Regions from separate parts of the Lysinibacillus phoenicis genome, predicted to be linked through region 2. Evidence: riboswitches for the same ligand, from Rfam matches in the RefSeq annotation. Region 2 holds a riboswitch; the other holds the start of a gene.
The links. A riboswitch is a leader RNA that binds a small molecule or an ion and turns the genes downstream of it on or off. The one in region 2 is predicted to bind cyclic di-GMP.

Region 1 (4,432 bases), 3.4 Mb from region 2:
TGTAATGCTAGATCCCTGTGCAAATCCGGCGTTATTTACAAGAATATCAATTTCCCCGAAGTGCTCGTCCATAAATTGATGCATCGCTTGTACTTCTTGTGAGTTAGAAACATCGGCATGGAAAGTTAAAGCTTTCACACCAAACTTTTCTGCTTCAGCACGTACAGCTTCTGCCTCTTGCTCATTCCCAATATAATTGATTAAAATATTCGCACCATGTTGAGCAAAGCCTAATGCAATGGCCTTGCCAATTCCTTTACTTGAGCCAGTAATTAATACATTTTTACCTGTAAAGTTAATTTCCATCCTGATCATTCTCCAATTTGAATTTTGCAACAAGCCCTTGTAGCTCTTCAGCTGTTTTTCCTAATGAAGAAGAGGCATCCTTTACTTCCTGCATTGTAGATAATTGCTCTTGTGTAGATTTCGAAACATTTGAAGAGAATTCTGCTGACTGCTCTGCCGATTGTTTAATATTATTGACAGATGCCGCTACTTCCTCTGATGAGGCAGAGATTTGTTGTGAGGCAGCTGAAATTTCACGTATTTGGCTAGCTACTTCTTCTGATGAAGTAAGAATTTCTTTAAAGATTTCTCCTACTTCATTCGTGAATGCCATACCCACTTTAACATCCGCTTTCCCTTTCTCCATTACAGTTATCGAAGCGTTAGAATCAGATTGAATAGAACTAATTAGATTATAAATTTCTGTTGCTGACTGTGAAGATTGTTCAGCTAAACGTCTCACCTCATCGGCTACAACAGCAAAGCCTTTACCATGCTCACCTGCTCGTGCTGCTTCAATAGCGGCATTCAATGCTAACAGATTTGTTTGATCGGCAATAGCAGTAATCAAGCTTACAATTTCACTTATTTTTTTCGTATTGACATGTAAACCATTAATTGTTGTCCCTATTTGTTCAACAGAATCATTAATTAATTCCATTTGTGCAATAACTTGCTGTACAACTTGATTACCTCGTTCAGAAGCTTGCGAAGCCGAAATAGAAGATTCCGCAGCCGTGTTAGCAGAGTCAGCAATTTGCTGGATACCTGTAGCTGTCTCTTCCATTGCAGCAGCTGTTTCTTCTGTCATGGTCATAGAAGCTTCAGCATTCTGAGTGATTAGTTTCATATCTTGTGCAATATTTGTGGAGCTATTATACGTCTCCCCAGCATGTACCGTTAATTGATTGGCTGCTGAAGAAACATGATTTGAAGTATTTCTTATGTTTAAAATAATATGTTGTAAATTAGCAACCATTGTACGAATGGACTCAGATAATTTTCCAATTTCATCTTTTGACGTATCTAAATCCACATCGATTAATTCGCCATTGGCAACTTGATTTGCAACATTTACTACTTTTTTAAGTGGTTTTAAAAGACGGTCTATAATTATGTAAACTAAAACTAATAAAATTAATATTCCGATAATAGCAATAACAATTTGTTTAATAACACTTGTTTTAATTATCGTATTAATATAATCAGCGGAGTAATCAATTCCTAATAATGCAATCAGTTGTCCGTTATCATCTTTAATTGGACTAAAAACGGTTCTCCAAGAGCCAAAAGGATCTTCAAAAATATCAGTTACTTCCGTACTATTATTTTCAATAGCCTTCTTTGCTGTTTCAACATGTTCATCCGCTAAATCAGTAAAAATTTCACCGGCTTCATACACCTCATTTAAATTGGTTGTATAACCGATTGGGTTGACCCCACCTTCATCTTGAACGTCCCAAATATAGCTCCAACTCATAATACCTTGTTGTTCCTGGATCATATCGAGTTGTTTTTGGATCTTTGTAAACTTAGCGTTCTTTTCCCCTTTTTCAGACAATAAATCTTTTACTTCATCACTATCTAAATTCATAGCTGTCAATAAACCAACACTTTTTAACTCTTGCTCTAAGTCGACAGTCATCCGATTATTTAATTCGCTAATACTTTGCGAAGTAATAATGGCGATGAGCAGTAACACTACAATTGTAACCGTCAGTAAAAGTTTGTTTTTTAATGAGGCATTTTTTAATAACTTCATGATCTTTTTCCCCCTTACAATGATTTTTTTGCAAAAAAATAACCTATTTCAAAAGAAATAGGCATAAAAGAACATAAACTAGAAATTGATGGATATAACTAGCAGTCTTTTGCAACCCAGCCATCCTAGCAATTATTGCCTTAGACCTGTAGCTTTGCGTCTCTACTTTTCAGTAAATTTGCCTATATTTCCACTCCCAAAATTAACACAGCAGGTAAAAGTAGTCAATGCTATCCAGGTAAAATATACATACTTTATACTATTTTACCCTTCGTTAACAAATGGTTGATTGATTGAAAATACAGCAACGTGAAGCATTCATTCACCATTTCTTTTCATAAAGAAAAACAGCTACAACTGTTTTTAACGTTGTAGCTGTCTATTTTTCATCATTTCACTTACCCCTAAGTGTTTGAATACATTATACGTTTTGTGTAACAAGTAAAACAGATGGTATAAAGGATAGTGCAAACATAGTGATATACCAAACTGAAGTACGTCGTAATGAAAAACGAACTTTCTTTCGTTCTGCATAAAAAATATCTAACATTACTGCAACAATAAAAGGCATTGTAACACATGCAATAGCTACCAATAAGATGTCAAAATAAATCATACAAGCACCCCTTTGTTTGTGAACATTTTTCATCTTTTTTGTGAACATTTTGTGATAATTTTATTGTACACAATTTCGTCACAAAATGTCAACAAAATTTAAAGAAAAAAATGGTACTTTTTGATTTCTATTGACAAGGCATTTATGCTTTATTCTCTATACTTATATGTTAAGCCTCTTAAAAAATTCCGAACGAATGAATCGCCACATTCTTTATAATTGCGATGGCTTGGATTTCTTAATAAAGCGCCTAATTCACCTTTTGTAACTTTGATTCCACCATCATATAAAATTTCGAGCATATCCTCTGTTGTTAACGCTAAGGCAATTTTTACTTTCTTTAAAAGCATATTATTTGGACTTTCTTTGCCTGTCACAGGTAGCGGTCCTTCAGGCTGACCATCTTTTGATTTTTGTGGTCCACGTTTAAAAGTAATTAATCCATTTAAAAATGCTTCAAGCATTTTATTATTACATTTGATGTATTCTTCTGGCGCTTCTTCCTCATCATTAATCTTAATGAGCATATTTAAGACTTCTTCTTTCGAATAGTCGAGTCCGCCTAATTTAAAAATTTCCACCATATCAACATTTTTTATATCTAGTGCATAGCGTAAGCGAATTAAAATATCATTATTCGTCATTATATTGTCCTCCTTTTACTCCTACTATAGAAATGAGCCAGGCTTTATTATAACAGAGAGTTTGCTGATTATTGCTAGCTTTCCACAAGTTGTTGTTGTTAGCAATTAGCGTGTGCGTTTCCTTCTTTTAAAATGTATGAAAAATACGTTAGCAACCATTCTAAACTCAAGGAGGTGAGAAAAATGGCTAACAATAACCGCAGTTCAAATAAACTTCTAGTACCTGGTGTACATGAAGCTGTCAATCAAATGAAATACGAAATTGCACAAGAGTTTGGCGTTCAGCTAGGGCCAGAAGCATCTTCTCGCGCAAATGGTTCCGTAGGAGGAGAAATTACAAAACGCCTTGTAGAAATCGCTGAGAAACGTTCAAAAGGTTTACTATAATTAATTAAAAACTAATAAGAAAAGAACGAATCCCATTTGAAGAAGTGGAATTCGTTCTTTCGTGATTTTAAAAATTATGCTGTTTGCATTTCCTTGCTGGAGCTTTTAAGCGTGAGCATAACGATAAAGGAAATACAATATAGTGCTGCTAAGTAAATCATTACAACTGTCATATCATAGCTTTGTAAAATATAGCCGACAAAGATTGGTGAAAATCCACCAATAGCTCGACCAAAGTTAAATATCGTGTTTGTTGCTGTACTGCGAATTTGTACTGGATAGAAGCTGCTAATTAATGCACCATACCCTGCAAACATTCCGTTAGAGAAGAATCCTACAACCGCACCACCAATTAATATAGCTGCTGCACCAGTGGCAAAGGAATAAAGGAACACTGCACAAGCAGATGCTAATAAAAAGATACCAAACGATCGCTTCGCACCAAAGCGATCCATAAATCTACCAAATGTCAGCATCCCAATTATCATCCCGACGGCAGTACTAATTGTCCACAATGCTGAGCTTGAGACAGATAAACCTTGCGATTTCTGTAGCATCGATGGTAACCAAATCATCAGACCATTATAGCCTGCGATTTGAACAGTAGCCATTAAAATTAGAGAAAGAGTCGTTAGTGTAATGCGTGGAGAAGCAAATAACTGAGCTAGTTTTCCCTTCTCTTGCTTGTTATTATCTTTTTTCTGTGATGCTAACCATTCTGGTGATTCCTCCAGATTT
Region 2 (4,432 bases):
TGCTTGTGATGAATGGTCAATGGCGTAAACCGGGTGTTTGGAACGTGGAAGAGTTCGATCCAGATCCATTCATGGATGCACTAAATAAATGGGGTCTACCATGGCAAGAAAGCCATAACCCAGAATTACTTGACCTTGATTTAGATGCAAAGGAATTAAGCCGATGAAACCAATTGATTTTTCAAAAGTTCCATCCCCTTCCTATGTAGTGGATGAACGATTATTAACAAAAAATCTTGAGCTTTTAAAATCAATTCAAGATCGTACAGGCTGCCGAATTTTACTAGCCCTTAAAGGTTTCTCAATGCATTCAACATTCCCTTTAGTTGGGGAATATTTAGCAGGTATTACAGCCAGCTCACTGCATGAGGCACGCCTGGGCTATGAAAAAATGGGCAAGGAAGTTCACGTTTATGCTCCTGCATATATTGAGCATGAAATGGACGAGCTTCTAGGATATGTGGATCACATTGTTTTTAACTCATTTAACCAATGGGCACAGTACAAGGATAAAGTGAAATCTGCAGGTAAAACAATTGAATGTGGTATTCGAGTAAATCCTGAGTACTCTGAAATTGAAACTGCGCTTTACGATCCTTGCTATACAAATTCCCGTCTTGGTACGACTTTAGCTAACTTCGATAAATCACAGCTTGACGGCATTGATGGCTTGCACTTCCATGCGATGTGTGAGCAAAACTCTGATACGTTAGAGCGTATTATTGAAGTAGTAGAAGAAAAGTTTGGTGATGTTTTACACCAAATGAAATGGTTAAACTTTGGTGGTGGCCACCATATTACACGTGAAGATTATGATGTAGAGAAACTTGTTCACATCATTAATTATATTCAAGAAAAGTATAACCTGCTTGTTTACCTAGAGCCAGGTGAAGCAGTAGCGCTTAATACAGGCTATTTAGTCGCTACAGTACTTGATATTCAAAAAAATGGGATGGACCTTGCTATTTTAGATACGTCAGCAACATGTCATATGCCTGACGTACTTGAAATGCCATACCGCCCAATGATCATTGGTTCTGGTCAAGCGAATGAATTCGCACACACATATCGCTTAGGTGGACTTACATGTCTTGCTGGTGATGTGATTGGCGATTATTCGTTTGAAGAGCCATTAAAACCAGGTGATCGACTTGTCTTCACAGATATGGCCCATTATTCAATGGTGAAAAACCATATGTTTAACGGCGTCAACCTCCCTTCTATCGTTTCTTATAATGATGAAGAAGGTATTAAAGTCATTCGTGAATTTAAATTCGAGGACTACAGTGGTCGACTGTCCTAATACCAATAGAAAAGTCCTTCCAGTTTTACACTGGAAGGACTTTTTTTATGGCCGCATGGTCATCCAATTCTCCACATAATGAATGGCTACTCCATGAAAAGCATCGTTATTTGAAAAATGTTGGTGAACAAGTATAAGCTGTTCATTCATATAAGCTTCTCCATTATCATAAAAAGTAATATTTTGCCCTTCCTCTGAAGCGCCTGTTTCTACACCAATTACAATCGATTTATTCATCGTGGAAGCATAAGCAATTTCATGCTCAACAATAGAAATAATATCTTTTGCAGCATCGCGATAGGCCATGATCGTCACACTATCCACATGGTCAATGACCCAATCAGCTAATAACCCTTTTCCAAATTCGTTATGATACTGAACTTCATCAAACCAAAATGGCATATCTACTTCTAAAGTAAGTTGTAACTGATTTGCTTGCTCACTTGCTTTCATTATTAGTGTTTGATAGGATCCTATCGTTTGTGCTTGATGTGAGCTCCATCCACTATTTAAATAAGGTTCAACATCAAGATGAACCCCAGAAAATTGCTCAGATTCAGTTGAATTCTCATTATATGTATGTAACCAATTAAACAACTCGTCTTGGCTTCGACTACCCTCAGCTGAAACCCAGCTTGCAGCACCATCCAATGCATAAATGCGAATACCTTTGTCAGAAGCGTTGCTAATAAACTGCTTATAGTCATCGTTCGCTATGCCTTGATCGATTTGCAGATAAACCTTTTTAACATCGTTATGTTCTAAAAATAATAATATTTTTTCTTGGTCATCCATGATGAGGGATGTATCCCACAGCCACGTAGCCTTTTCCTGTGTAGCCATTGCATCAACCTTTCCACTTGATAAAGCTAATGAACTAATCATGATGACGATTAGTGCTGTCCACAACTTTAATTGTCTCTTCATACAAACTAACTCCATTCTACTCGCCACGGCTCCTAGAACAGAACCTGGCAACCTGACAATCATGCACTGAAAAAATAGTGTTTAGACTCATGGCTTTGCGTCCTTCCCTTTCGGTGAAGTTTGCCTTTTTCAGTTTTTTCTTACTCATTATCATACGCGGCTAGCAACGGTTTGTCTGTAGGTATAATGCATAATTGTCACATGTATGATCAGGTAAAAACGATAAAATACAGGTTAAATTTACTAGTCAAATATAAAAAAACGTAGAGTACTTAAGCCTCTACGTTTTCCTTTTCATTTTCAAGCATTTTGTGTAAATAATCGATAATTTCCCGAATGCCCTCTAATGAATTAACCAGTATTTTTGGATCAACATATGTTATCATACGATTTTCTAGATTAGCTACAGCTGTAAAGTAGCGCGTTTTACTATAATTGACAAGACCCAATTGTTGCAGTATGGAATCATCAAAATCAAGAATTTCACGAGCCTCTGTAACAAGTAATCCATAATTGACAACGTCCGTATTCATCACAATAATACGAGCAGTTGCTGTATTGGAGGAGCGGTTGTATAGTATTCGTTCAAAATCGAGAACGGGTACAAGCTCACCTCGAATTCTTGTAAAGCCTAGAAGATAGTTCGGTAAATGAGGAATAGGTGTTACATGCTCTAATTTTTCAATTGATATCGCTTGCTCTACAGGTACCGCATATTCCTCTGTCCCACAAGCAAAAACGACTGCTTTGACACTTTCCATGCGTTCACATCCTTCTATTCGACTGTTATTTTTTTGCAGATTCCTTGACGATTTCAACGAGTAAATCTGCTAATTTTTCTAATTCTTCGACTGGTATTTTTTCATTTGTTGTATGAATATCCTCGTATCCGACAGATAAATTCACTGTAGGAATACCAAATCCTGCGATCACATTCGCATCCGATCCTCCACCAGAAATACCTAATGTTGGTGTACGGTCAATATTGCGAACAGCTTCCATAGCAACCTGCACAACTTTATCTGTTTCTGTTACACGGAATCCAGGATACATAAGCTTCACTTCCACTTCTGCACGTGCGCCTAATGAAGCGGAAACTTGTTCAAATGTTTCCTGCATATGCTTTGTTTGGGCATCTAATTTAGCTTGATCAATGGAACGTGCTTCAGCTAGAATCGTCACTTCATCACATACGATATTCGTTGCTTGGCCACCTTCGAAGCGTCCAATATTAGCTGTCGTTTCCTCATCTAAACGCCCAAGCTTCATTTGAGCAATACACTTAGATGCTACTGTAATAGCGGAAATACCTTTTTCAGGAGCAACCCCAGCATGTGCCGTTTTGCCAATAATCTTTGCAAAAATTTTCGCTTGGAATGGTGCGGCTGTTACGATCCCACCTACTTTGCCATCACTATCCACCGCAAAGCCATACTTTGCTTTAATGTTAGATGGATCTAACTCTTTAGCACCAGCAAGACCGCTCTCTTCACCAGCGGTAATAATGAATTCTATATCTCCGTGCTCTATATCTTGCTCTTTTAATCGCTTGACCATCTCAAAGAGTGCTGCTAGGCCTGCCTTATCATCAGCACCTAAAATTGTCGTACCATCGGATACGATATAACCATCATCACGCAGGGATGGTTGAATGCCTTTCCCTGGAACAACTGTATCCATATGAGAAGTAAAATAGATTGGCTCCACATCTAGAGTACCTTTTAAAGTGGCGATAATATTGCCTGCTCCATGTCCATTACGCGTATGTGCATCATCTTGGATGACTGTAAATCCAAGTGCAGTTAATTTATCTACAAGAATTGGTGCAATTACTTGTTCATGCTTTGTTTCTGAATCAATTTGAACGAGCTCAAAAAACTCTTCTACTAAACGACTTGTCATGTTGTAAAACTCCCTTAGTTTACGTGTTCTTCCACGTTATAGTATACGTATTATTTTAGCACAACGTCAGAAGAGTTGAAATCACTTGAACAATCCGACAGACTAAAAGTCCGAGAAAAAAATCCTCAGACTTTCCTTAGACATTTAAAATAGCCTCTTTTTCTTCTATTATCGTTTGTAGATAGCTCACTGCTTTGTTATGTTTATCCCGTAAGCGCCAAATTGTATTATGTACATCATCTTGCACACGTGATACCTGTTCCCTTGCAGTTGAAATTTTAGAATGGACAGACCAGGCTG

Region 1: linked by a shared signal. The riboswitch ahead of ABC382_RS18520 (methyl-accepting chemotaxis protein) and the one ahead of ABC382_RS01215 (amidase) in region 2 are both predicted to bind cyclic di-GMP.

Annotation. Positions count from the first base shown of each region.
Region 1 is NZ_JBDFMP010000002.1:3,419,717-3,424,148, reverse strand. It holds gene ABC382_RS18525 (SDR family NAD(P)-dependent oxidoreductase) at 1-306, opposite strand, end outside; gene ABC382_RS18520 (methyl-accepting chemotaxis protein) at 296-2,047, opposite strand; cyclic di-GMP riboswitch class I at 2,155-2,240, opposite strand; gene ABC382_RS18515 (hypothetical protein) at 2,469-2,663, opposite strand; gene ABC382_RS18510 (YehS family protein) at 2,813-3,307, opposite strand; gene ABC382_RS18505 (alpha/beta-type small acid-soluble spore protein) at 3,491-3,694, shown strand; gene ABC382_RS18500 (MFS transporter) at 3,769-4,432, opposite strand, start outside.
Region 2 is NZ_JBDFMP010000002.1:11,280-15,711, reverse strand. It holds gene ABC382_RS01225 (saccharopine dehydrogenase family protein) at 1-167, shown strand, start outside; gene nspC (carboxynorspermidine decarboxylase) at 164-1,303, shown strand; gene ABC382_RS01215 (amidase) at 1,349-2,230, opposite strand; cyclic di-GMP riboswitch class I at 2,274-2,365, opposite strand; gene ABC382_RS01210 (chemotaxis protein CheW) at 2,503-2,991, opposite strand; gene ABC382_RS01205 (M20/M25/M40 family metallo-hydrolase) at 3,017-4,132, opposite strand; gene ABC382_RS01200 (coiled-coil domain-containing protein) at 4,269-4,432, opposite strand, start outside.